Regions from separate parts of the Butyricicoccus sp. AM78-15b2TA genome, predicted to be linked through region 2. Evidence: a T-box and tRNA genes for the amino acid it is inferred to sense, from the RefSeq annotation. Region 2 holds a T-box; the other holds one or more tRNA genes.
What was found. The T-box of region 2 lies ahead of PGS25_RS08910 (valine--tRNA ligase). A T-box ahead of a tRNA ligase gene usually reads a tRNA of that ligase, here a tRNA-Val.
Positions count from the first base shown of each region.

Region 1: it has a tRNA-Val gene. The T-box ahead of PGS25_RS08910 (valine--tRNA ligase) is inferred to sense a tRNA for this amino acid. The anticodon was not compared.

Region 1 covers NZ_JAQEHY010000013.1:21,900-36,777, forward strand. The annotation lists gene yfmH (EF-P 5-aminopentanol modification-associated protein YfmH) at 1-1,014, opposite strand, end outside; gene yfmF (EF-P 5-aminopentanol modification-associated protein YfmF) at 1,011-2,294, opposite strand; gene PGS25_RS11635 (hypothetical protein) at 2,375-2,641, shown strand; tRNA gene PGS25_RS11640 (tRNA-Val) at 2,752-2,827, opposite strand; tRNA gene PGS25_RS11645 (tRNA-Glu) at 2,831-2,905, opposite strand; tRNA gene PGS25_RS11650 (tRNA-Met) at 2,915-2,991, opposite strand; gene PGS25_RS11655 (transglutaminase domain-containing protein) at 3,113-3,889, opposite strand; gene PGS25_RS11660 (hypothetical protein) at 3,982-4,764, opposite strand; gene PGS25_RS11665 (16S rRNA (uracil(1498)-N(3))-methyltransferase) at 4,790-5,515, opposite strand; gene prmA (50S ribosomal protein L11 methyltransferase) at 5,594-6,556, opposite strand; gene PGS25_RS11675 (hypothetical protein) at 6,897-7,928, opposite strand; gene PGS25_RS11680 (S41 family peptidase) at 7,983-9,467, opposite strand; gene argS (arginine--tRNA ligase) at 9,759-11,456, opposite strand; gene PGS25_RS11690 (DUF1934 domain-containing protein) at 11,496-11,939, opposite strand; gene murI (glutamate racemase) at 11,953-12,750, opposite strand; gene PGS25_RS11700 (D-alanine--D-alanine ligase family protein) at 12,743-13,813, opposite strand; gene PGS25_RS11705 (PadR family transcriptional regulator) at 14,031-14,348, shown strand; gene PGS25_RS11710 (DUF1700 domain-containing protein) at 14,345-14,878, shown strand, end outside.
Region 2 covers NZ_JAQEHY010000008.1:571-15,448, forward strand. The annotation lists gene PGS25_RS08900 (saccharopine dehydrogenase family protein) at 1-1,078, shown strand, start outside; gene nspC (carboxynorspermidine decarboxylase) at 1,080-2,210, shown strand; T-box leader at 3,208-3,419, shown strand; gene PGS25_RS08910 (valine--tRNA ligase) at 3,500-6,121, shown strand; gene PGS25_RS08915 (MerR family transcriptional regulator) at 6,257-7,690, shown strand; gene rfbA (glucose-1-phosphate thymidylyltransferase RfbA) at 7,804-8,661, shown strand; gene PGS25_RS08925 (YjbQ family protein) at 8,675-9,127, shown strand; gene PGS25_RS08930 (CobW family GTP-binding protein) at 9,697-10,857, shown strand; gene PGS25_RS08935 (TIGR03943 family putative permease subunit) at 10,870-11,820, shown strand; gene PGS25_RS08940 (sodium-dependent transporter) at 12,389-13,801, opposite strand; gene PGS25_RS08945 (tryptophanase) at 14,080-14,878, opposite strand, start outside.

The DNA of each region.
Region 1 (14,878 bases), on a different contig from region 2:
CCGTGCAGTCTCCCGCTCGAGCGCTTCGCGCACAGCCGCAGGATCTCGGCTCTCGCCGCCGAGGATCGCGCATGCGCCATCCGGAATAAGCGAGTAATCCACATCAAAATCGCGTCCGAGCAGCCGCTTTTCGTACAGCTTTGCATACAGCGGAGAGGTATCGCCGCACAGAATACGCACCGCCAGATCACCGATCAGACTGCGGCGCAGGCGGCTTTCGCCTGCCGGAACCGGTACGTCCTTAAAGCCGACCATACACTGCGGCAGCGACACCTGCATTTTGCGCGTCACAACCGGCTGATGGACTTCCGCGCGGCGCTCGCCGTAATGACGCTGACCGATCTCCGGTGCGTCCTGCGGTGAAATCTCCTCTGCCATGCGGCATACCTGCTCAAAGTCCGCTGTGCCGCACACCACGAGCGCCATGTTCTTCGGACTGTAAAACGCACGGTGACAGGTGTACAGCAGCTCCGGTGTAATATGCGAAATGCTCTCCTCGCTGCCCGGAATGGACACGCGCACCGGATGATTGCGGTACAGGCCCTCATACGCGCCGACGAACACCTCCCAATTGGGTGTGTCCTCTACCATGCGGATCTCCTGATTGATAATGCCGCGTTCCTTCTCCACGTTTTCATCCGTGAAGTACGGCGTGAACACGAATTTAAGCAGAATCTCCAGATTCTCCTCAAACCGGTCGGTGCAGGAAAAGTGATACGCCGTCATGGTGTGGCTTGTGAAGGCGTTCGGACTTGCACCGGTGCGGGCGAATTTCTGCAGTGCATTGCCGTCCTCATCCTCGAACATCTTATGCTCAAGGAAGTGCGCAACGCCCGCCGGTGTGTCATACCGCTTGCCCTCAAAGGTGAACGATGCGTCCACCGAACCGAAATCGGTCGCCAGAATGGCGAAGGTCTTGCTGAAGCCCTCCTTGGGCAGATAGCAGATGCGCAGACCGTTTGCCAGCGTGCGGGTCTGCATACTCTCGTGCAGAGCGGAATCATTCTTTGTCATTTTGCCGCTCCCTTCATAAAGAATACCGTGTCAAGCGCTGTGCCCTGTGCCGCGGCAATGACCTGCTCGCGCGTGATGTCGGCCACCTGCTCGATGCGCGCCTCGGGCGATACAAGCGTGCCTGCGGCCGCCTGTCCCATCCAGTAGCGCTCGAGTGTAAGCGGGTCGTCGAGCATAGTGCGCCAGCCGTTGACCAGCGTTTTGCGTGCGCTTTCGAGTTCTGCGTCCGTAATTTCGCCTGCACGGCACAAATCCAACTGGTGCAGGATTTCATCGCGTGCGACCTCGAAATTTCTGTTCTCGATGCCGGAGCCCACGATCATCAGTCCCTTAGATGCTACAAACTGTGCGCTTGCATAGTAGCACAGCGACTTTTTCTCTCGCACGTTGAGGAACAGCTTCGCGCTTGTCGAGCCGCCGTAGATGGTCTGGAACATCCAGTACGCCGCCGGTTCTCCGCCGGTCAGTGATGCACCGCCGGTGCGGAAGCCGAGTGACAGCTTGCCCTGGGTTACCTCGGCATCCTCAACGACCTCACGAACGTCACCAACAGGCCGCGCCTGCACGACCGTGTGCGGCTGATACAGCGTGCCCTCGCGCGGCTGGGCCAGCGGCGTTGCCATGAAGCGCGCTTCCACCTCGTCCGGCATCATCGTACCGCAGTAGAACAGCTCCACCTGCGCCTCACTCAGCGCGCGGCGATAGGCCGCGTACAGCGTTTCCGATGTAATGCGCTCCGCCTGCTCGATCGTACCAAGCGCGGACTTGCCGTAGTCCTCGTTTTCGCACATGATCTCATTCAGCCGGCGCGGCGCCCACGAACGCGGATCATTTTTAAGGGCAGCAATGCGGTCGATCAGGTTGCCGCGCTCTCCCTCTGCATAGGCGGCGCAGAACAGGCCGTCCTGCAGATACGGGTTGTACAGCAGATCGCACAGCAGACCGATCACACCGGCGGTCAGGCCGTCGGCTCCCGGTGCATAAGCCTCATCAATACAGTCGGACAGAAAGCCGATGCACAGGTTCTCGCCCTCCTTGCGCACTGCAGCTTCAATACGCGCACCGTACAGCTCATCGAGCGCGGTGCCGAACGCCTGCATATCGTTCAGCCTGGCCGTGCCGCGGCGCAAAACCTGCGGCAGACACGCGCGCAGCGCGGCATCCTCGCCGCCGAGCGGCAGCACCAGCATCGCACGCAGCACTGCCCGCTTAAACTTCGGTGTGGTCACGCAGGTGAGATTGATTCCCGCACCCAGCGTTTTTCGGGTCACTTGTTGCATAATTTCCCTCGATTCCGGAAAAGTTTGTCTAACGGGTTATATTATACCGTATATGTGGGAGTAACGCAAACGTAGTTTATGTGAAGTTGCGGTGGTTTAACCGCAACGCAGGCTATTCCGGCACCGACCCGCTGGGATGCACGAACCGCGCAGGCGGTTCGCCCTATCCGGGCGGCATTTCTCAGCACCGGCTGAGTGGGGTACTCGAACCGCGCAAGCGTGTTCGTCCCTTTCCGGGCGGAGAGTTTTCCGCTGAACCTCAGCGGGGGATTCGCCGTCTGCGGACGGCGGGAACGTGCCGCGCCCCGCGCTCCGCAGAGCGCAACTCCTCGCTTGATTTCAAGTGAAAAACCTCCCGCCCAGACAGGGCGTATTGCTGACGAAACTCGTGCCCCCGAAAAGCCAGTGGTTTCTAAAGGCAAAAAGAAAAACCACTCACTTTCGTGAGTGGTTTTCGTGGTGGAAGTTAACGGGCTCGAACCGCTGACCCTCTGCTTGTAAGGCAGATGCTCTCCCAGCTGAGCTAAACTTCCAAGTGGTGACCCGTGGGGGAATCGAACCCCCGTTACCGCCGTGAAAGGGCGGTGTCTTGACCGCTTGACCAACGGGCCAAGGGAAAATGGTAGCGGTAATTGGACTTGAACCAATGACCTTCCGGGTATGAACCGGACGCTCTAGCCAACTAAGCTATACCGCCATATCCTTTTCCGTTGTTATCGCCCGCTCGCTGACGACTTGTTTAGTATAGTCCATAATCGAGTAAATGTCAACACCTTTTTTCAAATTTTTTTGAAAAAGTTTTGGAACCGATTTTTCCGCTATTTCCCGCCCTGTTGCAGACTGTCCAGAAGCTGCTCGTAGAACGCCTCATTCCAAGTATGCGTCTGCGCCAGCTCTTCTCCGGTGAGCATAAAATACTGATCGGATACATATTCGCCTCTGTCCGGAATCGGGTCGTCAAACGTGCAGTCGATGTAATATGTTGTGCCGCCCAGCCGCACAGCATTCCAGCCGTGGTTCATTTCCTCGGATGCGACATAGATGACCTGAATGCCTGCCGCCTTGCACAGCATCTCATACGCGCGACCGTAACCGGCACACACAGCCTTATGATCGAGCAGCGCGCCGTCTGCCGCGAAAGCGGGTGCCGAGCCGTCCGGAGCGTCCTCCTCTGCCGTATCCACATCGTACTCACACTGACGGATGAGGGTATCGTGCAGCGCACGCAGCTTCTCCTCGGCCGTCATGGTCTGCGAAACCGAGCCTGCCGCCAGAACCCTGGCGTACTCCCACGCCTGCTCCTGCCGCGCCTGCCGAGAAACCTCAGTGTTCAGCTCAATGGTCTTATTCGGCCGTGTTACCGCGTGCAGCGCGAATGCGTATGGATACTGCGCCTCCAGTGCCCTGTACACCTCGTCCGCGTCCACGTTGTCCTCGCGGAAGGCAACGCCGTTTCCGCCGTTCTCCGCGTCCTGCCGGAGCAGACCTGCCGCCTGATAGACATTATCCACCGGCTTCGCCTGCAGATACGGCAGCCAGAATGCACCGCCGCCAAGCAGAGTCATGGTCAGCAGAAAGCCGAAAAATCGTCTCATACGTCCCCTCCTTCGGGTATGACAAAGCGGGCGGCTGCGCCGCCCGCTGTCTAACCGTCAAAACGCACCGCGCTTCGACAAAAATGCAATTATCACATCAGCTTCACAGTGTAATATACCGCAGTGATGAACAGATATGCCGCTGCCGCACCCAGTGCGATCATGACATGACTTGCCGCAAGTACAACGACTGCCGTCAGCGCTACCATCACGATCGGCGTAATGGTGAGCATCAGGTACGCGTTCTTGCTGAACCGGGTGTCGATCTTGCTGCCGCGGAAGGTGAACTTGCCCTTCTTGCGGCGCAGAGAAGCCGTAACACCGATCTGGATCAGCGCCAGCACCGCGGTACCTGCTACCGCCACGGTGGACATCCACGTATGGTTAGCCGAAACCAGTGCACGGTGAATCACCAGCATCGCCGCAACACCCACACCGGTATCTACTGCAATCAGGAAAAATTCCGGCGCATAAGAATGATACACCAGATAATACACTGCCAAAACCGGCAGAACAACATACATCGCCTTGATCGGCATGGTGCCGTAGTAGTTGATCGCGGTCAGGAATACGATGGCAACGATGCTTGCAATCAGCATATTGCGTCCGCATACGATGCGGCGCACGCTGCTGCGCTTGCCTGCATGCTCCTGTCCCAGCATGATAATGCCGGCTGCTGCGCCGACAATGCCCACGCCGAGCAGCACCCGCGTTACCAGCACGCCGGTCTTCCAAGTGTTGCTGTAGCCCAGCAGACGCTCGAGGATCATCAGCACCAGCACGCCGAGCAGGCACACGCTGAATACCGCGAGTACCTTGTTGGTGGTATACTCTTCCTGAGAAATTGGCTTTTTACCCACATTGTTTTTTGCCAATGTTTAACACTCCCTTTATTTCTTCTCACATGTTGCCACCGGCATAGAGCACGGCCGCAAGCGCCGCAATCGGCGCAGTCTCACACCGCAGGATGCGTGTACCGAGCGAAACGCTCTGCAGTCCCGCGTCCACGGCTGCCTTTGCCTCAGCCGGATCGAAGCCGCCTTCCGGCCCGACCATCAGCGAAACCGTGTCCTTGACACCGCCTGCAAGCGCGTCGTGCAGACCGGTCCGCTTCTCGTTTTCGTAGAAAAACAGTGCCGTTTCACTTTGCGCCGCCTGCACGATCGCCTGAGCGACCGGTACAACGGCTGCCACCTCCGGCAGACGTCCTCTGCCGCACTGCTTTGCTGCCTCGGCAGCGATTTTACGCCAGCGTTCCACCTTCTTTTCGGTCTTATCCGGTCGGGAAACGCAATTCTTGGACAGATACGGCACGATACGGCTGACGCCGAGTTCTACCGCCTTCTGCACGATAAATTCCATTTTGTCGCCCTTAGGCAGCGCCATAAACAGCGTGATAGCCTGCTTCGGCTCGGTATCCGCCGCGTGGCAGCTTACGACCCGGCAGGTCACGGCTTCCTTCTCCACGGCTTCCACCGTGCAGTCAAAATCCATTCCGGCACCGTCACACAGGGTAACACCTTCGCCGACGCGCAGACGCAGAACACGTCCCGCATGATGCGCGTTTTCTCCGGTAAGGGTCAGCACGCCGTCCTGCGGCTGCTGATCGACAAAAAATCGAGGCATAATAATCAAATAACCTTTCCTATTTTAGCAAAAAAACAGCCGTTTGGCAAGTGAACATTCCGTGAATCCTGAAATAAATCACTTTTTCGCAGCAAAAGCGCTCCAGTCATCGCTCTTCTCGTGCGAAAGAATCGTAAATCCGCTCTTTTCCAGCGCCGTGCGCACCTCCTCGGCACGCTCGTTGAGGATGCCGGAGCAGATCAGCGTACCACCCTTGACCAGCTTATCCGCAAACATGGGCGACATGCCGATGATGACATCAGCCACGATGTTCGCCACGATCACGTCGTAGCCGCCGCCGATGTCCTCGGCAAGCTTCGGGTCGCGCAGCGCGTCGCCGCACAGACCCCTGCCGATCTCAACATGGTTCTTTTCCGCATTTTCGTGTGCAGTTTTCAGGCAGTTCTCGTCGATATCGACGATAGTCTGCACATCCGCACCGAGCATAGCCGCCGCAATGGCCAGAATACCCGAGCCGGTGCCCATATCGAGCAGCTTGTCACCCGGCTTTACCGCATCCTCGAGCGCCATCATGCACAGCTGGGTCGTGTCGTGGCTGCCGGTGCCGAAGGACGACGCCGGGTCGATTTCAAGGATACGGCGGCCCTGCGGGTCCTCAACCGTCTCCCACGAGGGCTTGATCATAAAGCCGCGTCCCACCGGGAACGGCTTGAAATACTGCTTCCAGCCCCACTCCCAGTCCTCCTGACGGGTCAGCGCGGTTTCGGTACACAGTCGGCCCCAGGCGTGCTCCTCATCGCGTGCCTTGAGGTTTTCCAGCGCGGCACGGATATCCGCGTACTGCTTTGCACCCTCGTCGCTGTCCGGCAGATAAATCTTCAGACAGGTTTCCTGCGCGCGCTTCTCGCGCACGAGATCCTCGTCTACATAGTCCCAGTATATTTCGGTGTCCTTGAGAAATTCTTCAAAATCCGCCGCATCCTCAAGCACATAGCCTTCTACACCGTTGTCCTCAAGCAGTGCCTCGACCGGACCGATGCCCTCGGTCGTCGTGTAGATCGTAACTTCTCTCCAGTCCATAGGTTCCACCCTGCCTTTCCTATCCAGATAACCGCGCTCCGCGCGGTATTCAATAACAATTTGCTTGCATAATTGCAACTACAAGACCGGTTTTCGTCCAGAAAACCGAGTCTTTGGTCCCGCAGCGCGACCAAGAAGTCGCGCAAGGATAGCGGCCGCCCGCAGGCGACTGCCGCTCTGCGGCAGCATTCAATCCGCGGCGCATTGCGCCGCAACAAAACCCGCGACATGTGCGTGGGTTTTGTTTCCCCGCCCCAGTGCCCCTGGGGCACGTCATTCGGGTATCGAAAGGCGGTTTCTCCGGAACCGTCTTTCGTATATAGGGGACTTTTGAAGTCCCCTATAAGCGGATCATGCCGTATTTCGTCTCAAAGTACGAAATGACCGCGTCTTCCTGCTCCCATGTGCCGTCATACAGCGCAAGTCCCGGAAAAACCCGCAGACCCTGCTCCAGCAGGTCGGCAGATTCCGCGCACAGGCACAGCGGACGCGAGATCATATAGCGGGATTCCTCCAGTGTGACAACATCCTCTTCGGTTTCGAGCAGCAGCTTGAACGCACCCGAATCATCCTCGGCTTCGATGAGATCCTCATCCAGATGCGGACCGCACTCGATCTCATCTGAAATGTCGATGGTCGGAGCGATAAAATGCGCGTGCTTGCCATCCGGCGCACAGATAAAATCATCGTGATCGCGCGGCAGCGTTTTGCACGCCACCTGATTGCCGTGCAGCGCTGCGACGAATGCTTCCGTAATGTCGGGCACAATGACCTCAGTGTTGTACAGTGTGGTTTGAGACAGCCAGTCCGCGTGCATGCACACGCCGAGCGACAGCCGCGCATACGGTGCCGCGATTTCGAGCGCCTGCGTCAGCGATTCGGGATCGTGTGCGCTGATCAGCACAGTCGTAACGCCAATGCGCTGCAGCACACCGATAGCCGCCCGCACATCCGTGCCGTCCGGCAGATGGCCTTCATCGTCCTCCACATTCAGCTCCGCAATTACCGTTCGGCCGCACAGATCGCCCAGAGCCAGCACAGCGGCACGCAGTGCCGGAAACGTCGGCGCGCCATGCAGATAATAGAACGCCGCATCGTCGTGCAGCAGCGGACGAAAGGCATCCTTGCACTGCTCAATATAGTGCATGGTGATCGGGCGTTCGCAGTGCTCCGCATCGGGTTCGGGCGGGCACGCGAGCGCCAGGCCGACCGGCAGCGGTGCCAGTTCTTCAGACCATGCATCACACAATTCGGCATTCGGTGCAAGCGCGCCTGCAAACCGCTCAGGCGCAGTATGATACAGCGGAATTGCCGCCGGATCGTTCAGCAAAAGCTGCGGTTTATGCTCGGATTGACATAAAGGAATATCCAAGGTTGTTCTTCCTCCTAAGAAGATGAAAAATATTCATATTTCAGTTGATAAAGTTTACTTTTTCGTCCAGCTGCCGTCACTCTTAACGATATACTTCTGCGGTTTTGCCGCCGCCAGTCTGCACATTTCAAGTGCGCTCTGCAGCTGATCGTCCACCAGATAGGTCTGGCCGTTCAGCGCAGTAACCGCTTCGTCCAGTGCACTCAGCATCTCCGGAGACGCATACAGCGCCGCAGGCAGATCGTAAGCCGCCCGGAAGGACGCTACCGCGTCCGCTACGTCGCCGTCATACCTGCCGGTTGCTTCGGTGAGCAGCCCCAGCAGCGACAGGCGCTCGGTCATGGCGTAAACCGCGTCCGAGCTGTCGCCAAAACGCAGGGTTGTGCTCGTATCGAGCGGTTTCAGGTCCTTGGTATTGACCGTAACCTTGCGGTTTTCCAGCTGGATATCCGGCGTCAGGCCGACGCCTTCCCAGCAGCCCTGCTTGGGCAGCTCGAGTTCCAGCGTGGTGATGACCAGCTTGTCGCCGTTTACCAGATCAATGTGGAACTGACCCTGTCCCTTGCCGTAGGTCTTGCTGCCGATGAGTGTCGCCGAGCCGGTGTCCTGCAGGCTGCCTGCCAGCAGCTCCGCCGCGGAAGCCGTGCCGCCGTCCACCAGAACGACAATCTTGCCCAGCGGCAGCGCATTGCCGGTCGAATAGGTCTGCTCCAGGCCGCCCATATCGTCGCGGTAGCGGACGCCGGCAAGCTCTGCATCCTTGACCGGTGTCATAGCATTCGCCATTTTGAGCGCCGCGTCGATCAGGCCGCCGCCGTTGCCGCGCAGGTCGAGAATGACCGCACGGGTGTTCTTGGACGGCAGGCTGTCCCAAATCTCCGAAAACGCCGACCAGTCGTTCTGCGAGCCGATGGCGCTGACCTTGATGTACTCCACACCGTCCGCCATCGTCTTGTTGGAAACGTACACGCGGTTGACCTGACGGCGCTCACAGGTAACGGTAATGTCCCGTCCGTAGCGGCGCACGGTCAGCTTGACCGACGTGCCTTCCTCGCCGCGCAGCTTAGACGCTACATCGGCATTTTTCAGCTTGGTTGCGTCCTCACCGTTGATTTTCACGATAAGATCGCCAATCTGCAGACCGGCTTCCTCCGCCGCTGAATAGCGCATGACCTCAGCGATCTGTACGCCGTTTTCTGTCTCCTGCAGGCCGACACCGATGCCGACAAAGCCCTCAAGCGTCGAAAATCCCTGCGAATACTCCTCGCTCGACAGATACATGGAATGCGTATCGAGCAGCGAGAGAATGTCGTTGAGCACGTCATACATCTCATCCGGATGCTTTTCCAGATATTTATTGATATAGTTCTGCAGAACGTACGGATCATGTTCTGCCTTGAGGCCGAAAGCATCAATGAGCGCCCAAACGCCGTCAAACCACGTTTCGCTCTGTCCGTCCTGCGTGATCGCACCGGCGGAGGCGGTCATCATTGCCGCCGTCATCGCCAGTGCCGCTATTCTTTTCGCTAATTTTTTCATGTGGTTCTCCTCCGCGCTCAGCGCGGCAAAAAATCCGTTTTGCTTGCAAAACGTAACCGCATGGCAGGTTTTTTACCGAAAAACCGAGCCATTGGTCCCGTCCGCAGACGGCCGCCGTTACACGGCGGCTTTCAATCAGCGGCGCATGCGCCGCAACAAAACCCGCGACATGTGCGTGGGTTTTGTTACCCCGACCCAGCGCTCTTGGAGCGCGTCATTCGGGTATCGAAGTATGGTTTCTCCAGAACCATACTTCGTATATAGGGGACTTTTGAAGTCCCCTATACGTTGTCACATCGACTCCGGTGCGTCTACGCCGATGAGTTTCAGCACGTTCTCAATGGTCTGCTTTGCTGCCAGGCACAGGGTCAGACGCGCATCACGGACAGTCGGCTCGGCATCCTTGATGCGGCAGGCATTGTAGAAATGATGGAACTGCTGCGCCAGTGCAACGGCGTATTTGTTGAGGCGCGACGGATCGCGGCTGACAGCGGACTGCACGATCTCCTCGGGCAGCAGAGCAACCTGCTTGATGAGCTGACGCTCATCTGCGCCGGTCAGCACGTACAGGTCGGTCTTGCCGGTATCCGGCAGCGCAATGCCGCTCTCCTGTGCGTTCCTGAGCACGGAGCAGATACGCGCGTGCGCGTACTGCACATAGTACAGCGGGTTGTCGGAATCCTGCTTGATAGCAAGGTCAAGGTCGAACTCCATCTGGGTCTCCGCCGCGCGGGAATTGAAGAAGAAACGCGCTGCATCTACCGGAATCTCGTCGAGCAGGTCGGTCAGGGTCAGGCTCTTGCCGGTACGCTTGGACATGCGGACAACCTCGCCGCCCTGCATCATGCGGACAAGCTGCATGAGCACGATCTCCAGACGGTGCGAGCCGTCCAGTCCGAGTGCATCCAGAGCGCACTGCAGACGCTTTACATGACCGTGATGGTCAGCGCCCCAGATGTTGATAACACGGTCGAATCCGCGCTTTTCAAACTTATTGCGATGGTAGGCAATATCCGCCGCAAAGTAGGTATAAAAACCGTTTGCACGGCGCAGAACGTCGTCCTTGTCGCAGCCGAAGTCGGTCGAACGGAGCCACAGTGCGCCGTCCTCGGTCTCGTAGGTTGCGCCCTTGGCGGTCAGCATATCAATGGTCTCCTTAACGTAACCGCTCTCGTGCAGAGTGGACTCGCGGAACCATACGTCGTAGTTGATCTTGTAACGCTTGAGGTCGCGCTCCATGCGGGCAATGTTGGTCGGCAGGCCGTAACCCTCGATAACGGCGAAGCGCTCCTCCGGGGTCTTTTCGAGCAGGCTGTCACCGTACTGCTCTACCAGATCATGCGCCAGCGCCTTAATGTCGTCGCCCTGATACCAGGAAGCGTCAAACTCGATGGCGTCCTCGCCGCGGATCTCCTGGATATAGCGGCCCTCAACAGAGTGCGCGAACTTGTCTACCTGATTGCCTGCATCGTTGATGTAGAACTCACGGGTAACGTCGTTGCCGGACCAGTCCAGAACCGAGGACAGGCAGTCGCCCAGAACACCGCCGCGCGCGTTGCCCATGTGCATCGGGCCGGTCGGGTTGGCGGAAACGAACTCTACCATGACCTTTTCCGGCTTTTTGCTCTCGGTACGGCCGTAATTCTCGCCCATGGCGAATACGCCGCGGACAGCCTGCTCGTACCAGCCCTGATTCAGCGTGAAATTCATAAAGCCGGGGCCTGCAATGGTCACGGTGTCAAAGCAGCTGCCCTCGAGGTCGAGGTTGGCTACGATGCTCTCCGCGATCTTGCGCGGCGCCATGTGCAGCGGCTTTGCACACTGCATGGCAAAGGTGGATGCCCAGTCGCCGTTGGAAGAATCCTTCGGGGTCTCTACTGCAACCGGAGGAATGGTGCCCTCAGGCAGCTCGCCTGCGGCTACAGCCTTGCGGTACGCCGCTTCTACAACGCGGGTTGCTTCGGCGCGTGCGATTTCGTATGCGTTCATGTGTACACTCCTATATCTAAATCTCTTATTTTTACTTTATTAAACGACCTGAATGTTCGGTTTGGTCGATACCGTCATCTCAAAGTGGTGTTCTCCCATGAGAGAGTTGTCCACCTCGACCGTATAGTCGATGATAAGGTGTCCGCCGTTCTCGCCGATGGTGTTGTGCACCCGCGAGGTATGGGTGGCGATAGCCATTTCGCTGCCGACCGGCGTCTGATACAGACCGACATGGCGCTCGTCCTCAGCGAACAGCATGTGCGAGGGAAACGTACCCGTGCGGATGAGGGCAACCGTTTTGCCGTCCAGCTTGACGGTGGTCTTGGTGCCTTCGAGTCCGGTCAGTTCACTTTCCTCGTATGCGATGTAATATTTTCCGCCGCGCTCGTACAGCGTGGCAGCGGTTTGCAGGTCGATGTTCTCCTCGTCACAGCCCGCAAACTGCTGCTGCGAGGAAATCGTCAGCCAAACGTCCTTCTTCATATTTCTATGCTCCTTAATAGCGGGCAATATCTACAAGCTCCGCACCGACATCGACCTTTTCCTGCAGGAACAGCTCGGCGAGCTGGTCAAAGCCCTGCGGATCGTCCGAAACGAAATACTGCGTTGTACCCGTGCCCTCGTTCGGGTCAAACTGCGTGGAAGCGAGGTTTGCCGCCTCTGCGCCCGAGTCAATGAGCGTCACATCCGGACCCATAAAGTCGCCGATGACCTCCTCGAGCAGCGGATAATGTGTGCAGCCGAGAATCAGCGTATCCACACCTGCGTCCTTCAGCGGCGTGAGATATTCCTTCACGATCGTTTCGATGACCACATCGCCGCGGTGCACGCGGCCGTTCTCGACCAGCGGCACGAACAGCGGGCACGCCTGCGTGAACAGGTCGAGCGTGCCGTCCTTTTTGTGCAGATACTTCTCGTATGCACCCGAACGGATGGTGGCCGCCGTGCCGATCACGCCGACTCTGCCGGTCTGCGTCATGGTCATGGCGCGGCGGCAGGCAGGCTCGACCGTGCCGATGATTGGGATGTCGTTCTCATCGGAAAGCAGGTCAAGCGCGATAGCGGACACGGTGTTGCAGGCAATGATGATGGATTTCAGGTCAAACTGGCGCAGAAACGCCACATCCTGCCGGGCATACTTAGTGATGATATCGCGGCCGCGCGTACCGTACGGCACACGGCCGGTATCGCCGAAATAGATGATATTTTCCTGCGGCATCAGGGCGTGCAGACGGCGCACGGCGGTCAGACCGCCCAAGCCGGAGTCAAATACGCCAATCGCACGCTTATCCATTGTGCTCCTCCAGTGCCAGAGAGATCAGGCGGTCGAGCAGCTCGGCATAGCCGATGCCCTCGTAGTCAAACAGCTTGGGGTACATGCTGATCGAGGTAAAGCCCGGAATCGCGTTCAGCTCGTTGAAAACGACCTCGCCGCTGTCGTGCGTTACGAAAAAGTCCACGCGGGACAGGCCGCGGCAGCCGAGTGCGGTGTAAACGCGGACAGCGTCCTGACGGACGGTCGCAAGCTGCTCCTCGGTGATATGTGCCGGAATGTACAGACGCGAGCTTTCGTCCTTGTACTTGGCGTCAAAGGTGTAGAACTCCTGCGTCGGAGCGATCTCGCCGACCGTGGAGGCCTGCGGTTCAAGGTTGCCGAGCACAGCGCACTCGACCTCGTGACCGTCGATGAACTCCTCGACGAGCACCTTGGTATCCAGCTTAAATGCTTCGGTCAGGCCCTCGGCCAGCTCGAGCAGATTGTTCGCCTTGGCAACGCCCACGGACGAGCCCTGCGAGCACGGCTTGACGAATACCGGGAACGCGCCCAGCGTTTCCGCAGCCGCGGCGATTACTGCCTCGGCATTGCGCTCAAAGTCATATCTCAGCGCCAGATAGTACCGCGCCTGACGGACGCCGGTGCCCTCAACGACCTTTTTGGTCAGTGCCTTGTCCATCGTATTCGCGCTTGCAGCTACGCCGCAGCCGACGTACGGAATGCCGGCCAGTTCGAGCAGACCCTGCATCGTGCCGTCCTCGCCGCCAACGCCGTGCAGCACCGGAAATACGCAGTCCAGACGGACAATCTCGATCTCTCCCTCACGGAGCAGCACCATGCCGTGCATGCCGCGGTCGGGTGCGAGAACGACCTTTACCTTGCCGGTCATGCGCTCCCACGCACCGCTTTCTACACGGTCCGGATCACAGTCCGGGCAGTAGAACCACTCGCCGCTGCGGGTGATGCCGACTGGATAGATTTCATATTTATCTTTATTTAGGTTTCGCAAAATAGAAGCGGCAGACAGGCACGAGATGTCGTGCTCACTCGAAATACCGCCGAATAATACAGCCAGTTTCATTTATCAGATTCGCCCTTTCGTTCGTTTCCTCTGCCCATACTTATACAGATACCATTATACGCTATCTTTCCGGCGAATACAATGCGAAAACAGTGTTTTTCCTGCACTGATCCCACAAAATTTACAATTCCTTCATAGTTATTTTTGATATACCTGTTGACGGGCTATATTATATTTCATATAATATTATTAGAAACACAGGAGAGGAGGATTCCATATGTCCTATCCCATCTCGTCCTCCCTGCTGGACGGCATCGTGCTTGCCGTAGTCGAGCGAGAGAGCACCTACGGCTACCGTATCACGCAGGACGTACAAAAGGTACTGGATATTTCCGAATCTACGCTGTATCCGGTACTTCGGCGGCTGATGAAGGACGGCTGCCTGACCACCTACGATCAAGCCTATGCAGGCCGCAACCGACGCTACTACCAGATCACCGAGCACGGCAGAGCCGCTCTGCGGCAGCACCGCATCGACTGGCAGAACTACCGCAGCGGGATCGACACGATCTTTTTTGGAGGGGTGAACGAATGAACAGAGCAGATTACATGGCAGCGCTGCGGCGTGCGCTTTCGGTTTTGCCGGAGGAGGAACGCGCGAACGCTCTGCGCTATTACGAAGAATATTTTGATGACGCAGGCCCGGAAAACGAGGCGAAGGCCATCGAGGAACTCGGCGAGCCGGCAAAGGTTGCCGCGCAGATTCTGGCGGACTACCGCGAACTGACCGCTGTACCGCATGCACAGCCGATAAAAGAGAAGCGCCGCTGGCGCGGTATCAGTCCGCTGCTGCTGATTGTGCTGGTGCTGCTCGCTATCCCGATCGGATTGCCGCTCGTGTTTGGCGCAGGTGCAACCGTGCTTGGCGTGCTTCTGGCGATCGTTGTGACCGTGCTCGCGGTGATTTTCGCTGTACTGCTCATTCTGTACGGCATTCCGCTTGCGCTGATTTGCGGCGGAGCCGTGATTGCCCTGCTGTCCTGCACACTGTGGGCGACACCGGCGAACGCGCTCGTCACACTCGGCAACGGACTGGCTGCCTTTGCCGCCGGTATCCTGCTCGGA
Region 2 (14,878 bases):
CGCGGACAACGTGGACGAGCTGTGCGCGCTCATCGACGAGTACAAGCCGGACATCGTGATGAACATTGCGCTGCCGTATCAGGACCTGACCATCATGGATGCGTGCCTCAAGTGCGGCGTAAACTACATGGATACGGCAAACTACGAGCCGGAGGACACTGACGATCCGGAGTGGCGCGCCATTTACGAGAAGCGCTGCAAGGACGAGGGCTTTACCGCGTACTTTGACTACTCCTGGCAGTGGGCATACAAGAAAAAGTTTGAGGACGCCGGTCTGACCGCTCTGCTCGGCTCCGGCTTTGACCCGGGCGTAACGCAGGCGTACTGCGCTTACGCACAGAAGCACCTGTTCGATGAAATCGACACCATCGACATTCTGGACTGCAACGGCGGTGACCACGGCTATCCGTTTGCGACCAACTTCAACCCGGAGATCAATCTGCGTGAGGTATCCGCACCGGGTTCGTACTGGGAGAACGGTCACTGGGTTGAAATCCCGGCGATGAGCATCAAGCGCGAGTACGACTTCGATCAGGTCGGCCACAAGGACATGTACCTGCTCCACCACGAGGAGATCGAGTCTCTGGCGAAGAATATTCCGGGCGTGCAGCGCATCCGCTTCTTCATGACCTTCGGTCAGTCCTATCTGACCCACATGAAGTGTCTGGAGAACGTCGGCATGCTGTCCACCACCCCGATCGAGTTTGAGGGCCACCAGATCGTGCCGATCCAGTTCCTCAAGGCGCTGCTGCCCGATCCGGCAACGCTCGGTCCGCGCACCAAGGGCAAGACCAACATCGGCTGCATCTTCACCGGCAAGAAGGACGGCAAGGAAAAGACCGCCTATATTTACAACGTCTGCGACCACGAGGAGTGCTACCGTGAGGTCGGCTCGCAGGCCATCAGCTACACCACCGGCGTTCCGGCGATGATCGGCGCGGCGATGCTGCTGACCGGCAAGTGGAACAAGCCGGGCGTGTACACGGTGGAGGAGTTTGATCCCGATCCGTACATGGAGGCGCTGAACAAGTGGGGTCTGCCGTGGCAGATTAACGACAAGCCGGTGCTGGTGGACTGATATGAAATTTACTGAGCTTCCTACGCCCTGCTACCTGCTCGATGAAAACCGTCTGGTGCAGAATCTGGCCGTCCTGCGGGACGTTGCCAGACGCACCGGCGCGAAGATCCTGCTAGCGCAGAAGGCGTTCTCGATGTTTTCCGTGTACCCGCTGATTCGGGAGTATCTGGCGGGCACAACGGCCTCCGGTCTGTACGAGGCACGGCTCGGTCATGAGGAATTCGGCGGCGAGACCCATGTCTACGCGCCGGCCTACGCGGAGGGCGAGTTCCGCGAGATTCTGGAGTACGCCGACCACATTGTGTTCAACTCGTTCACGCAGTGGAAGGCCTACGGCAGCCTTGCCCGCGCGGCAGGGAAGAGCTGCGGCCTGCGGCTCAATCCGGAGTGCTCCACGCAGCCGAGCGACCACGCGATGTACGACCCGTGCGGTCCGGATTCGCGCCTCGGCATTACGATAGAGAATTTTCAGCCGGAGCTGCTCGACGGCATTGAGGGCTTCCATTTCCACACGCTCTGCGAGCAGAATTCGGACGATCTGGTGCGGACTGTCGCTGCATTTGAGCAGAATTTCGGTCAGTATATGGACGGCCTGAAATGGATCAACCTCGGCGGCGGCCACCATATCACCCGCGCGGATTACGATGTGGAAACACTGGTGCACTGCATTGATTATCTGCAGAAAAAGTACAAGGTGCAGGTTTATCTGGAGCCGGGCGAGGCCGTTGTGCTGAATGCGGGCTATCTGGTCGCCACCGTGCTTGAGGTGATGCACAACCATAAGGACATTGCGATTCTGGATACCTCGGCGGCGTGCCACATGCCGGACGTGCTCGAGGTGCCGTACCGTCCGCCGGTGTACCGCGGCGGCGAGCCGGGGAAAAAGGCGTTCACCTATCTGCTGACCGGCCGCTCCTGCCTCGCAGGCGATGTCATCGGCGAGTATTCGTTCGATGTGGCGCTCGGCGCCGGTGAGCAGGTCGTGTTCGAGGACATGGCGCTCTACACCATGGTCAAGACCAATACGTTTAACGGTATGCCGCTGCCGCTCATCGCGGTAAGACGCGCCGACGGCACGGATGAGGTCGTGCGGATGTTTGGGTATGAGGAGTTCAAGCGGAGACTTTCGTAAGTTCCTGCCGGGCGGGAGCCTGTTTCTCTGCACCGGCTGAGCGGGGCGCGCGAACTGCGTGAGCGTGTTCGCCCTTAACGGGCGGGGAGGGGTTCGTTGAACCTCAGCAGGGAGTGCGCCTACCCGGCGGGGGCACAAGAGGGTAGACACCTACGGTTTCCACCCTCTTGTGAATCACCCCTTTCCCTTGGAGGGTCTGGCGCAGATTGCCGACATGTGACCGCTGCGAAATAGGGGAACGGCAGTCGGGTTACCGAAGCGTGTCTTTCTCCGCCTTTTCGCAGTTCACAGACAACGTACTGCTACACATACGGTTTACTCTACGCAGGCGCGGCATAACCGTGCCGCGCAACTCTTTAACACGTTATACCGCATGGCACCTACGAATTAAGCGTTTGGTACAATTTATCTTCGCAGGCCCTGTCTATTATAACGTGCTGACGACTTGCGCGACACTGTTATGTCGCGCCTGCTTAGATGAAATCACATGTGTAGCAGTAATGTATCTGACACTGCGAATATGTTGAGAAAGACACGGAAGAAAAAATCCTCTGTCGTTCCCCTTTTCGAAGCGGTCACATATAGGAAATCTGCGCCAGATTAGGAAGCAAGGGAAAGGTAGGAGTTCAAAGAGGAAGGGAAACCGTAGGTGTCCCTTCCTTTTTGCCCCCGCGGCGGGCGCCGCAACGTCCCCGCCGTCCGCAGACGGCGAATCCCCTCACTGAGGTTCAGCGAAAAACCTGCCGCCCGGATAGGGCGAACACGCTCACGCAGTTCGTGTGCCCCAGTCAGCCGGTGCTGAAAAACCTGCCGCCCGGAAAGGGCGAACCCGCCTGCGGCAGTTCGTGTGCCCCAGTCAGCCGGTGCTGAAAAAAACTGCCGCCCGTTAGGGGCGAACCGCCCACGCGGTTCGCGTGCCCCAGAGGGTCGGTGCCGGAAAACAAGGGATATCCCTTGACAAACCCGGATTTAACAGCTATAATATTAAAGTTAATACACAAATGCAGTGAAAAAGAGGAGTATTTTTCCTTTGCGCGTTTAGAGAGGGTGCGGTCGGTGCAAGCACCTCGGCGGGGAAGAAGAAGGTCGCTTTGGAGCAGAACAGCCGAATGTTCGTTAAGCTGTTCCGTCTAACCCGCGTTACGGGGCAACGAGTGCGCGTCTTTACGCGAATTCAGGTGGTACCACGGAGCATACTTCGTCCTGTTGTCGGGATGAGTATGCTCTTTTTTGTTTACACAGAGGTATCCCGCATGTATATCGTAAATCAAATTGAAGGAGATAGATCAATGAGCGAACTGCCTAAGACCTACGACCCGAAATCGGTCGAGGACAAGCTGTACAAGTTCTGGGTCGATTCCGGCTTCTTCCACGCCGAGGTCAATCCGGACAAGAAACCGTACACCATCGTTATTCCGCCTCCGAATGTTACCGGCCAGCTGCACATGGGCCATGCATTCGACGAGACCCTGCAGGATATCCTCATCCGCACCAAGCGCATGCAGGGCTACGAGGCACTGTGGATGCCGGGCACCGACCACGCCGGTATCGCAACCCAGATCAAGGTAGAGGAGAACCTCCGCAAGGAGGAGGGTCTGACCCGTTACGACCTCGGCCGCGAGGAGTTCCTTAAGCGCGTCTGGGCGTGGAAGGACAAGTTCGGCAGCCGCATTATCAGCCAGCTCAAAAAGCTCGGCACCTCCTGCGACTGGGACCGCGAGCGCTTCACCATGGACGAGGGCTGCTCCAAGGCGGTCCGCGAGGTATTCGTAAACCTGTACAACAAGGGCCTGATCTACAAGGGCCACCGCATCATCAACTGGTGCCCGCACTGCGCGACTGCGCTGTCCGACGCCGAGGTTGAGTACGAAACCCAGCCGGGCAAGCTGTGGCACATCCGCTATCCGCTCGCGGACGGCTCGGGTGAGCTGGTGGTTGCGACCACCCGTCCGGAGACCTTCATGGGCGATACCGGCGTTGCTGTCAACCCGAACGACGAGCGCTACAAGCACCTCATCGGCAAGACCTGCATCCTCCCGATCATGAACCGCGAGATTCCGATTTTCGGTGACGAGTACGTTGATATGGAGTTCGGCACCGGCTGTGTTAAGGTTACGCCGTGCCACGACCCGAACGACTTCGAGATGGGCCAGCGCCACAACCTCGAGCAGATCCTCGTGTTCAACGAGGACGCGACCGTCAACGCAAACGGCGGCAAGTACGAGGGCATGGACCGCTACGAGTGCCGCAAGGCGGTTGTAAAGGACCTCGAGGAAGGCGGCTGGCTCGTCAAGATCGAGGACCACGAGCACAACGTAGGCACCTGCTACCGCTGCGGTACGACCGTTGAGCCGATGACCTCGGCACAGTGGTTCGTCAAGATGGCGCCGCTCGCCAAGCCCGCTATGGACGTAGTAAACGAGGGCAAGACCAAGTTTGTGCCCGACCGTTTCTCCAAGACCTACCTGCGCTGGATGGAAAACGTACACGATTGGTGTATCTCCCGTCAGCTGTGGTGGGGTCACCGCATTCCGGCGTTCTACTGTGAGGACTGCGGCGAAATGACCGTCTCCAAGACCGACGTATGCACCTGCCCGAAGTGCGGCGGCACGCATATCCATCAGGAGGAGGACGTACTGGATACCTGGTTCTCGTCCGCTCTGTGGCCGTTCTCCACGCTCGGCTGGCCGGACAAGACCAAGGAGCTTGACTATTTCTACCCGACCTCTACGCTCGTTACCGGCTACGACATTATCTTCTTCTGGGTTGCCCGCATGATCTTCTCCGGTGTGGAGCACATGGGCGAAACCCCGTTCGAGACGGTTTATATCCACGGTCTGGTGCGCGATGCACAGGGCCGCAAGATGTCCAAGTCGCTCGGCAACGGCATCGACCCGCTCGAGGTCATCGACCAGTACGGCGCGGATGCGTTGCGCTTTACCCTCGCAACCGGCAACAGCCCCGGAAACGATATGCGTTTCTCGGATGAGCGCGTGCAGGCGTCCCGCAACTTCTGCAACAAGATTTGGAACGCATCCCGCTTTATCCAGATGAACCTGACCATCGACAAGGATAAGGCAGTCCAGCTGCCCGCAGACCTTACCATCGAGGACAAGTGGATTCTCAGCAAGTTCAACACACTGGTTGCCGATGTTACCCGCAACATCGACCAGTACGAGCTGGGTCTGGCGGCTGCCAAGCTGAACGACTTCATCTGGGAGAACTTCTGCGACTGGTATATCGAGATTGCAAAGACCCGTCTGCAGACCGGCGACGAGAACGTACAGAAGGTGCTCTGCTATGTGCTGAGCGGCGCGATGCAGCTGCTGCACCCGTTCATGCCGTTCATCACCGAGACCATCTGGCAGGCGCTGCCGCATGAAGGCCCGTCCGTTATGGTATCCGCATGGCCGGAATACAAGGACGAGCTGCACTTTGCCGCGGAGGAGGCACAGATGGAGAGCCTGATGGACGCTGTCCGCGCCATCCGCAACCGCCGTGCCGAGATGAACGTACCGCCCTCCAAGAAGGCCAAGGTGCTCATCCTGACCGAGAAGAAGGATACGTTCTCCGCAGGCGCAGGCTTCTTCCCCAAGCTGGCATACGCTTCCGAGATTGAACTCATCGACGCCGTTCCGGCGGACGCTGCCAAGATGGCATCGGTTGTCACCGGCGACGCACAGATCTATATGCCGATGGGCGACCTCATCGACTTCGAGGCCGAGCGCGCACGCCTCGGCAAGGAGAAGAGCAAGGTCGAGGCGGATATCGACTTCGTTATGAAGAAGCTGAACAATCCGAAGTTTGTCGATAAGGCACCCGAGAAGGTTGTTGCAGCCGAGCGCGAAAAGGCCGAAAAGCTGCGCGAGCACCTCGCAAAGCTGGAAGAGTCGATTGCAGCGCTGAATTAAGCTGCATTAAGCTGAACTAAACATAAAAAGAGTGGAGTTTCTCCACTCTTTTTTCTTAACATTTTCCCCGAAAACACTTGACTGTAAACCCACTTTATCCCTTATAATGTAATCAATAGAAGGGAAGGTGATCGTATGAACATAGCGGAAGCAGAGCGCAGGACGGGATTATCCCGGGCGAACATCCGGTTTTACGAGAAGGAAGGCTTACTCAAGCCGACACGCGGCGAGAACGGCTACCGCGACTACACCGAGGACAATGTACAGACACTGCGGAAGATCATGCTGCTGCGGCGGCTGCGCCTGAGCGTGCCCGACATCCGCGCCATCGAGAGCGGCGAGAAAGCGCTGCCCGAGGCGGCGGCAGGCCAGCTCGACGTATTGCAGGGGGACATCCGCGAGAGCGAACTGGCGTATGCGATGTGCCGCGCCATCTGCGAGGACAGAGCGGAGTGGAACGGGCTGGATGTAGACCGGTACCAGTCCATCGTGCTGCCCGCAGACGACCCGCGCGAGAAAGACCGCATTCCGCCGGTCGGCTGTCCGTGGCGGCGCTTCTTTGCCCGCAATGTGGATGCCGGACTGTATGGGCTGCTGTGGTCGATGCTGGCACAGTGGGTGTTCCGCATCAATCCGGAGAATTTTATCCAGCTCACGGCGAGTCTGGCGTGGATGCTCGCGTGCGGGTATGTCAGCTGGCTGCTGACGTTCGTGTTCGAGCCGGTGCTGCTGCATTACTGGGGCACAACGCCCGGCAAGTGGATCTTCGGGCTGTCCGTCCGCGATGAGGACGGAGAAAAGCTGTCCATCCGCACCGCATATGCCCGTTTGTGGGGCGTGTTCGGCTACGGCAACTGCTATGCGCTGCCGGTCTTCGACTGGTACTACAAGTACAAGTGCTACCGCGCGTGCAAAGAAGAGGAGCTGCCGTGGGATTTGGAGAACGGGTGCAGCATCGTTGTCCGCGAGCGGGAGGTGCGCTGGTATCGCGTGGCGCTGTACCTGCTGGTGCTCGTGCTGCGAGCAGCCGCAGGTTACGGCATTGACCTGTACGCCAAGCTGCCGCCCAATCGCGGCGAGCTGACCCTTGCGGAGTATGTGGAGAACTGCAACGACTGCCTGCATTATAATCAAGGGATGGCAGCGTATGTCCGGCCGGACGGCAGCTGGAATAGCGACGTGGGAATGGGCGGCAGGTATTTCTTCTCGCTGGGCGATTCTGTATCCGATGTGACGGTCGAAACCGATGCGGACGGCTATGTGCAGTCTGTGACGGTGGTTTCGGATTCGCAGAACGGCTCGTGCGGCTATCAGGAGCGCATGACGGTGTATTACGCCTTTGCGGCCGCGTATGCCAAATGGAGCTGGCTGTATGCCGCCCACATGAGGGATGACATCATTGACGACGGCTGGGAATATGATGCACCGGATACGAAAAACGTCAAGGAGGCGCATCTCGACGGGCTGGATTTCCGGTACGAGTATGAATTCAGCGGCGCATCGCGCGATAACGCCGTGGACGGAAAGCCGATGCCGTATCATTCGGTGCTGACGATTGAGAAAGAGTGAGGAGTGGAGAGCGAAGTGCTCTCCACTCTCTGCTTTATTAGAAAATTGCTTTCTTATTTGCCCAAAGTGTGCTATACTAATCTCACAAAACCATATAGATAGAGGAATAGCCAATGAAAGGAATCATTCTTGCCGCCGGTAAGGGCTCGCGCCTGTACCCGATGACACGTCCGGTATGCAAACCGCTGCTGCCGGTATACGATAAACCGATGATCTACTATCCGCTGGCTGCGCTCCTGCAGGCCGGTATCCGCGATATTCTCATCATCATCCCGCCCGGAGAGGAAGGCCCGTTCTACCGTCTGCTCGGTTCCGGCGGCCGCTTCGGCGTCAACATCACCTACGAGGTGCAGGAGGTTGCACGCGGCATCGCGGACGCGCTGCTCATCGGCTCGCAGTTCATCGGGGATGACTCGGTTTGCCTTGTTCTGGGCGATAATATCTTCTATTCCCCCAATTTCCAGAGCTATCTGGACCGTGCCGTGCAGATGAAATCCGGCGCCTGCGTGTTCGGCTACTATGTCGATGACCCGCGTGCGTTCGGCGTTGTGGAGTTTGATGGTCAGGGCCGTGCTATTTCCATCGAGGAGAAGCCGCGCTATCCGAAGTCTAACTATATCATTCCGGGTCTGTATTTCTACGATAACTCGGTTATGGAGATTGCCCGCGGACTCAAGCCCTCGGCAAGAGGCGAGCTGGAGATTACGGATGTCAATATCGAGTACATGAAACGCGGTCAGCTGCACGTTGAAAAGCTCGAGCGGGATTTCGTCTGGCTGGATGCCGGTACCGCCGAGAATCTGCTCGAATCTGCACAGGTTGTCCGCCGCGTGCAGGATGAGAGCGGCCGCTACATCGCCTGTCTGGAGGAGATTGCGTACGCGCGCGGCTATATCAGCCGTCAGACGCTGCTCCGTCACGCCGCCGACCTCAGCAAAACGCTGTACGGCCGCTACTTAGAGTGCCTCTAAAGGAGAATCGCAAATGCCTGTTTATACCGAAACCAAAACCTACAAAACCAAGGCCCACATGGGCATGATCGACGTTACCGATGACTTCCGCGCAGCGGTGCAGAACGCCTGCCGCAAGACCGGCATGAAGTCCGGCACGATTACCGGCTTTACCACCGGCGGCGTTGCCGGTCTGACCACGCTCGAGTTTGAGCCGGGTATGGTCTACCATGACCTCAAGGCGGCGATGGACGTCTTTTCGCCCTACCGCGATGAGACCGGTGCGGTCATTCATTACCACCACCACGATACCTGGCACGATGATAACGGCTCGTCGCACATCAAGGCGGCGCTGCTCAGCCCGTTTATCGTTATCCCGTTCGTGAATGGCGAGATCACCATCGGCCCGTGGCAGAATCTGACCCTTGTGGAGTGCGATACCCGCAACCGCGTGCGGGATATTGTCTTTCAGGTGATGGGAGAATAAATCAAATTGAGAATGGAAAGTGGAGAACGGAAATGAGTTCCGTTCTCCATTTTTTGTGCAAAAAAATAAAAAAACGCCTGTAAAGGCGGTTGATTGACAGATTTCTGCAGGATATGCTATACTATAAGCGGATGTTGTTCCATTAGCGGTCAGATCTTCTTTCTTTCCTCAGTTCGAGGAGGAAAGGAGGTGGCGCGGATGCAGAAAAAGGCAGTACAGCTGTTGGTATGTGCAGTGATTTTGCTGTACATTTTCTGTATAAAAGCACGATGACCGCTCGGATTAGGGCCCGAACGGTCATCTTAGTTTAACTATGATACGGAAAGGTCTGGTTGCTTAGCAACATCCCTTGGGTATATTATACCCGCAGAACCTCGGTCTTGTCAAGCGACAGGGCCGGGGTTTTGTTGCGTCGCGGCTCTCAAACACGCCGCGCAGCCGGAAAGATTAGCGTCCGCTAACCAAATAGCTTTTCTTTTTTCGATAAATGTGGTATAATATAAGCGTTCGGAAAATTTAAGTACGGTTTGGGAATCCCTGTGCCGTGCATAGAAATGGAGCGACAAAGCATGACTAAAATTGATATTATTTCCGGTTTTCTGGGTGCCGGCAAGACGACTCTCATCAAGCGTCTGCTGGCCGATGCGCTCAAGGGTGAGCAGGTTGTTCTGATCGAGAACGAGTTCGGTGAGATCGGCATTGACGGCGGCTTCCTCAAGGATGCCGGCATTGTTGTAAACGAGATGAACGCAGGCTGCATCTGCTGCTCGCTGGTTGGCGACTTCGGCAAGGCGCTGCACGATGTTGTGGACCGGTACCATCCGGACCGCATCCTGATCGAGCCGTCCGGCGTCGGCAAACTGAGCGATGTTATCGCTGCGGTACAGAACGCGCACCTCGATGTACAGCTGAACAGCTTCGTCACGGTTGTTGACGCGCTCAAGGCCAAGATGTACCTCAAGAACTTCGGTGAGTTTTTCGAGAATCAGGTGGCGCATGCCGGTGCCATCCTGCTGTCCCGCACGGCTGAGTGCCCGGAGAAGCGCCTCGACGAGACCGTTGCCATGCTGCGCGGCTTGAATGAGCACGCCCGCATCGTTACCACCCCGTGGAAGGATTTGACCGGCGAGCAGCTGCTCTCCACCATGGAAGGCAGCCGCGACCTCGTTGCGGAGGTTCTCGAGGAGATCGCGCACGAGCCGCACCACGAGCATCATCATCACCACCATGACCACGAGCATGATGAGCACGAACATGAGCATGAGCATGACCACGAGCATGACCACGAGGAGCACGAGCATCATCACGAGCACGACGAGCACTGCACCTGCGGCTGCCACGATCACGACCATGAGCATGAGCATCACCACGATCATGACCACGAGCACCATCATCACGACCACGACGGTCACTGCTGCTGCGGTCACGACCACGATCACGATGCTGACGAGGTATTCACCTCCTGGGGCAAGGAAACGACCCGCAAGTACACCGAGGACGAGCTTAACGCGGCACTTACCGCGCTCGGTGATGTTACGCTCGGCACCGTACTGCGTGCAAAGGGCATCGTTCCGTGTGCAGACGGCGGCGAGTGGCTGCACTTTGACTACGTTCCGGGCGCACCCGAAATTCGCCGCGGCACTGCCGATTACACCGGCCGCCTGTGCGTCATCGGCTCCGAACTGGATGAGGAGCGTATCGCTGCTCTGTTCGGCGTAAACGAAAAGTGAGGTAACCAGATCATGGCTAACGAACCCATTCCGGTATACGTCTTTACCGGCTTTTTGGAGAGCGGCAAGACCAAGTTCATTCAGGATATTCTCGCGGACCCGAACTTTACCGAGAACGAGCGCACGGTGCTGCTGCTGTGCGAGGAGGGCATCGAGGAGTACGACGAGAAGTGGCTGCTGCACTACGGCACCGCGCTTGTGCCCATCGAGTCCGAGGACCGTCTGACGCCGAATATCCTCAAGCGCGTGGAGCAGAAATACCAGCCGGACCGCATTCTTGTTGAGTACAACGGCATGTGGAAGCTGGAAAAGCTGATGCAGGCGTTTCCTGCCCGCTGGGAGCTGTACCAGATTGTCACGACGGTCGATGCGACCACGTTTGAGCTGTATTCCAACAACATCGGCCCGATGATGTTCGAGCATATCACCACCGCTGACCTTGTTGTGTTCAACCGCTGCACGGACGAGCTGAAGGATATGCTGTACAAGAAGAACATCAAGGCGATGAACCCGCGTGCGGCAATCTATCTGGATGACGTGAACGGCAATTCCGAGGACTACGCCCGCAATATGCCGCTGCCGTTTGACGTGGATGCGGATATCATCGACATCCAGCCGGAGGACTACGGTCTCTGGTACATCGACGCCACCAGCGATCCGATGAAGTATGACGGCAAGACCGTCCGCTTTCTTGCCCAGGCCTACGTCGGCAAGGATGTGCCCGCCGGCAGCTTCGTGCCCGGCCGTTTCGGCATGGTCTGCTGCGCGGATGACGTCACCTTCCTCGGCTTCCTCTGCCGCTATCCCGACCGCGATCAGCTGCATAACCGCGACTGGGTCAAGGTAACGGCGTCCATCACCGTCGAGGAGCTGCCGCAGTACCGCGGTCCCGGTCCGGTGCTGCATGCCATCACGGTAGAACCCGCCGAAAAGGCGAAGGAAGATATCGTGTACTTTAACTGAATCTTCTCCATACAACGTAAAAAGAGACGAGCCTGCCTGGTTCGTCTCTTTTTCTGCTATAACAACAAAAACCGCCTGAAAGGACGGTTTATTGACAATATTCTGTCGTATATGCTATACTGTAAGCAGATGTTGTTCCGATAGCGGTCAGACCTTCTTTCTTTCCTCGGTTTGGGGAGGAAAGGAGGTGTCGCAAATGCAGAAGAAATTGCTTCGGCTTTTCGTATGTGCAGTAATCCTGCTGTACATTTTCTGTATAAAAGCGCACTGACCGCTCGATTAGGCCTCGAACGGTCAGTGACTAAAAATCCTGATTGAATAAGGTCTGACTGCCTGAACAGCATCCCTTGGGTATATTATACCCGAGCAGCCCCGGTTTTGTCAAGTGCGGCAAAGCCGGGGTTTTGCTTTGCATGCAGCGATTACTGCCTGCGGATTGCTAATTTCTAATTAGAAAAGCATGTCCCCCGCCACACAGCAGTGACGGGGGACAAAGACAAAAGGGGGGATACAGACGATTCATAAACCCATGAACGTCTAACGAAAGTCCAGTGGTTAGCTTGAGGGATTAGCCAATGCCACCGTACATAATGCCGAGGATCAGTGCAGCAATTGCACAGATAACGTATACCCACTTACCAAGCGGGAAGAACCAGCTGCCGATGGGCTTCTTAGCGCCTTCGTTAACAGCAGCAAGTGCCTTTTTCTTGCCGAGTACCCAGAAGAACATGATGCCGGCCAGAGCAGCGCCGAGCGGGCAGATGTAAATGGAAACAACGTCCATCCACTGAGAGGTCCACGGCTGGATTGCGATGGAAACGACCAGACCGATTACACCGATGGTGCCAACGGCTGCTGCGCGCTTGAACTTGAACTGCTCCTGCAGGAAGGCGATCGGTGCCTCGTACAGGTTTACGATGGAGGATACGCCTGCGAACAGTACGCAGATGTAGAAGATCGCGCCGATGATACGGCCGGCAGGCATTGCGTTGAATACGTTTACGAGGTAAACGAACATCAGGCCGGGGCCGCCCTTTACGTCGTTGATGCCTTCGCCCAGAACAACTGCCATTGCCGGAATGATAACGATTGCTGCCAGCAGAGCTGCGATGGTATCAAATACTGCAACGTTGCGTGCGGAGGACGGGATATCCTCGCTCTTGGACAGGTAGGAACCGTAGATTACAGAACCGTTGCCTGCAACGGACAGGGAGAAGAACGCCTGACCGAATGCAAATACCCACAGGTCGGGCTTAGCCAGACCGGCCGGATTCAGGGTCAGAATGTACTTATAGCCTGCGGATGCGCCGGGCAGAGTGCCGATGTAGATTGCCAGTACGAGGAACAGACCGAACAGAACAGGCATCATGACCTTGTTTGCCTTCTCAATGCCGCCTGCAACGCCCATTACCATGATGGCGAGGGAAACGACCAGTGCAACGATCTGCCATACGCCGTTGCCGATGCCGAAGAAGCCGGCCGACGCCATTGCCTTGAGGGCTTCGGGAAGCGTTTCTGCCTCCGGTGCGGTCATGCCGAAGGTGCCGCCGATTGCGCCCATATCCGTGCCGAGATTGAACAGGCTGCCGGAGAGGGACATGAAGGTGTACTTGAAGATCCAGCCGAGAACGACCGTGTAGCCGATTGCCAGCATCAATGCACCGATGATCGGGATTGCGCCGATCGCCTTACCGGATTTATCACTGCCGGTGCGCTCCTTGGTACACATGCCGAACGCACCAACCGGACCTGCAGCTGCACGGCGGCCGAGAGCGAACTCCTCGATAACGCCGGTACTGCCGATCAAAATTACAAAGATAAAATAGGGAAGCAGGAAGGTCATGCCGCCGTACTTCTGCACCATGATCGGGAAACGCCAGATGTTGCCCATACCAACCGCAGAACCGATACATGCCAGAATGAATCCCCACTTACTCTGGAAACCATCTCTCTGTTCTAAGTTTTTAGGCTCTTTACTCATTATCTTACACCCCTTTAATGTGTAAATGGATAGAAAAAGGGCGTTCTCTTTGACGCAGAAACTGTTTAGTTTTCTGGCAAAAAGAACGCCTTTGTTCTTTGCTTTCCTGTGCACTTTCCACGCGGCACAGGTTACGCCCTGATTATCAAGTTATAAAAAGGTCAGGAGAAATTCCTGTTATGCAATGCCGCAGCGCCTTTGCTGCAGCATTGGCGGAAATACCGCACAATTTATGCAATTATGCGGTATCGCCTTTGACGAAAGGATGGAACAGGGGATTATTTCTCTTCGTTAGCGTACGGCTCCAGGAATGCATGGAAGTGACGCATCGGCAGATTGTGACCCCAAACAATACGCATGTTCGGAATGTTCTCACGATCCTCGTACAGAGCCTTAACAGCTGCGATAACGTAGTCGAGGTGCTCCTTGGTCAGACGGCTGCGGTCGATTGCGAAGCGAACTACGTTACATACTTCAGCCTGCTGCTCCGGGGTCTTCAGGTCATACTCCATGGAGTAGTCGCCCAGCTCGGATACACGGATGCCGTAGCGGCGGATCAGCTCAAGGCTGAAGCCCTCACCAGCGAAGGTGTCGTGGCCGCGCTTGCCGTCGAAGAACTCATCCATGTTGATGTATACAGCGTGGCCGCCTGCCGGCAGTACAACGCCCTTAACGCCAGCGTCGTAGAAGCCTTCTGCCAGGTAGTTACACTGAGCAACACGCTCGTTCATGTAGTTAAAGTCGCAGGACTCGTACAGGCCAACTGCCAGAGCCATGATGTCACGGCCGGACATGCCGCCGTAGGAATCGTTGCCGTAGCAGGAGATCTGCTTAACCTTCAGCAGAACGCCAACGTCGGTCTTAACGGTGCCGTCTTCGTTGAAGTCGGAGAAGTTCTTCCAGAACAGGCCCTTATCGCGGAATGCCAGCATGCCGCCCATGTTAGCGTGGCCGTCCTTCTTAGCGGACATGGTGAATGCATCGCAGTAAGAGAACATCTCGGTAGCGATCTCAGCGATGGACTTGTCAGCGTAGCCTTCCTCATTCATCTTGATGAAGTAAGCGTTCTCAGCCCAG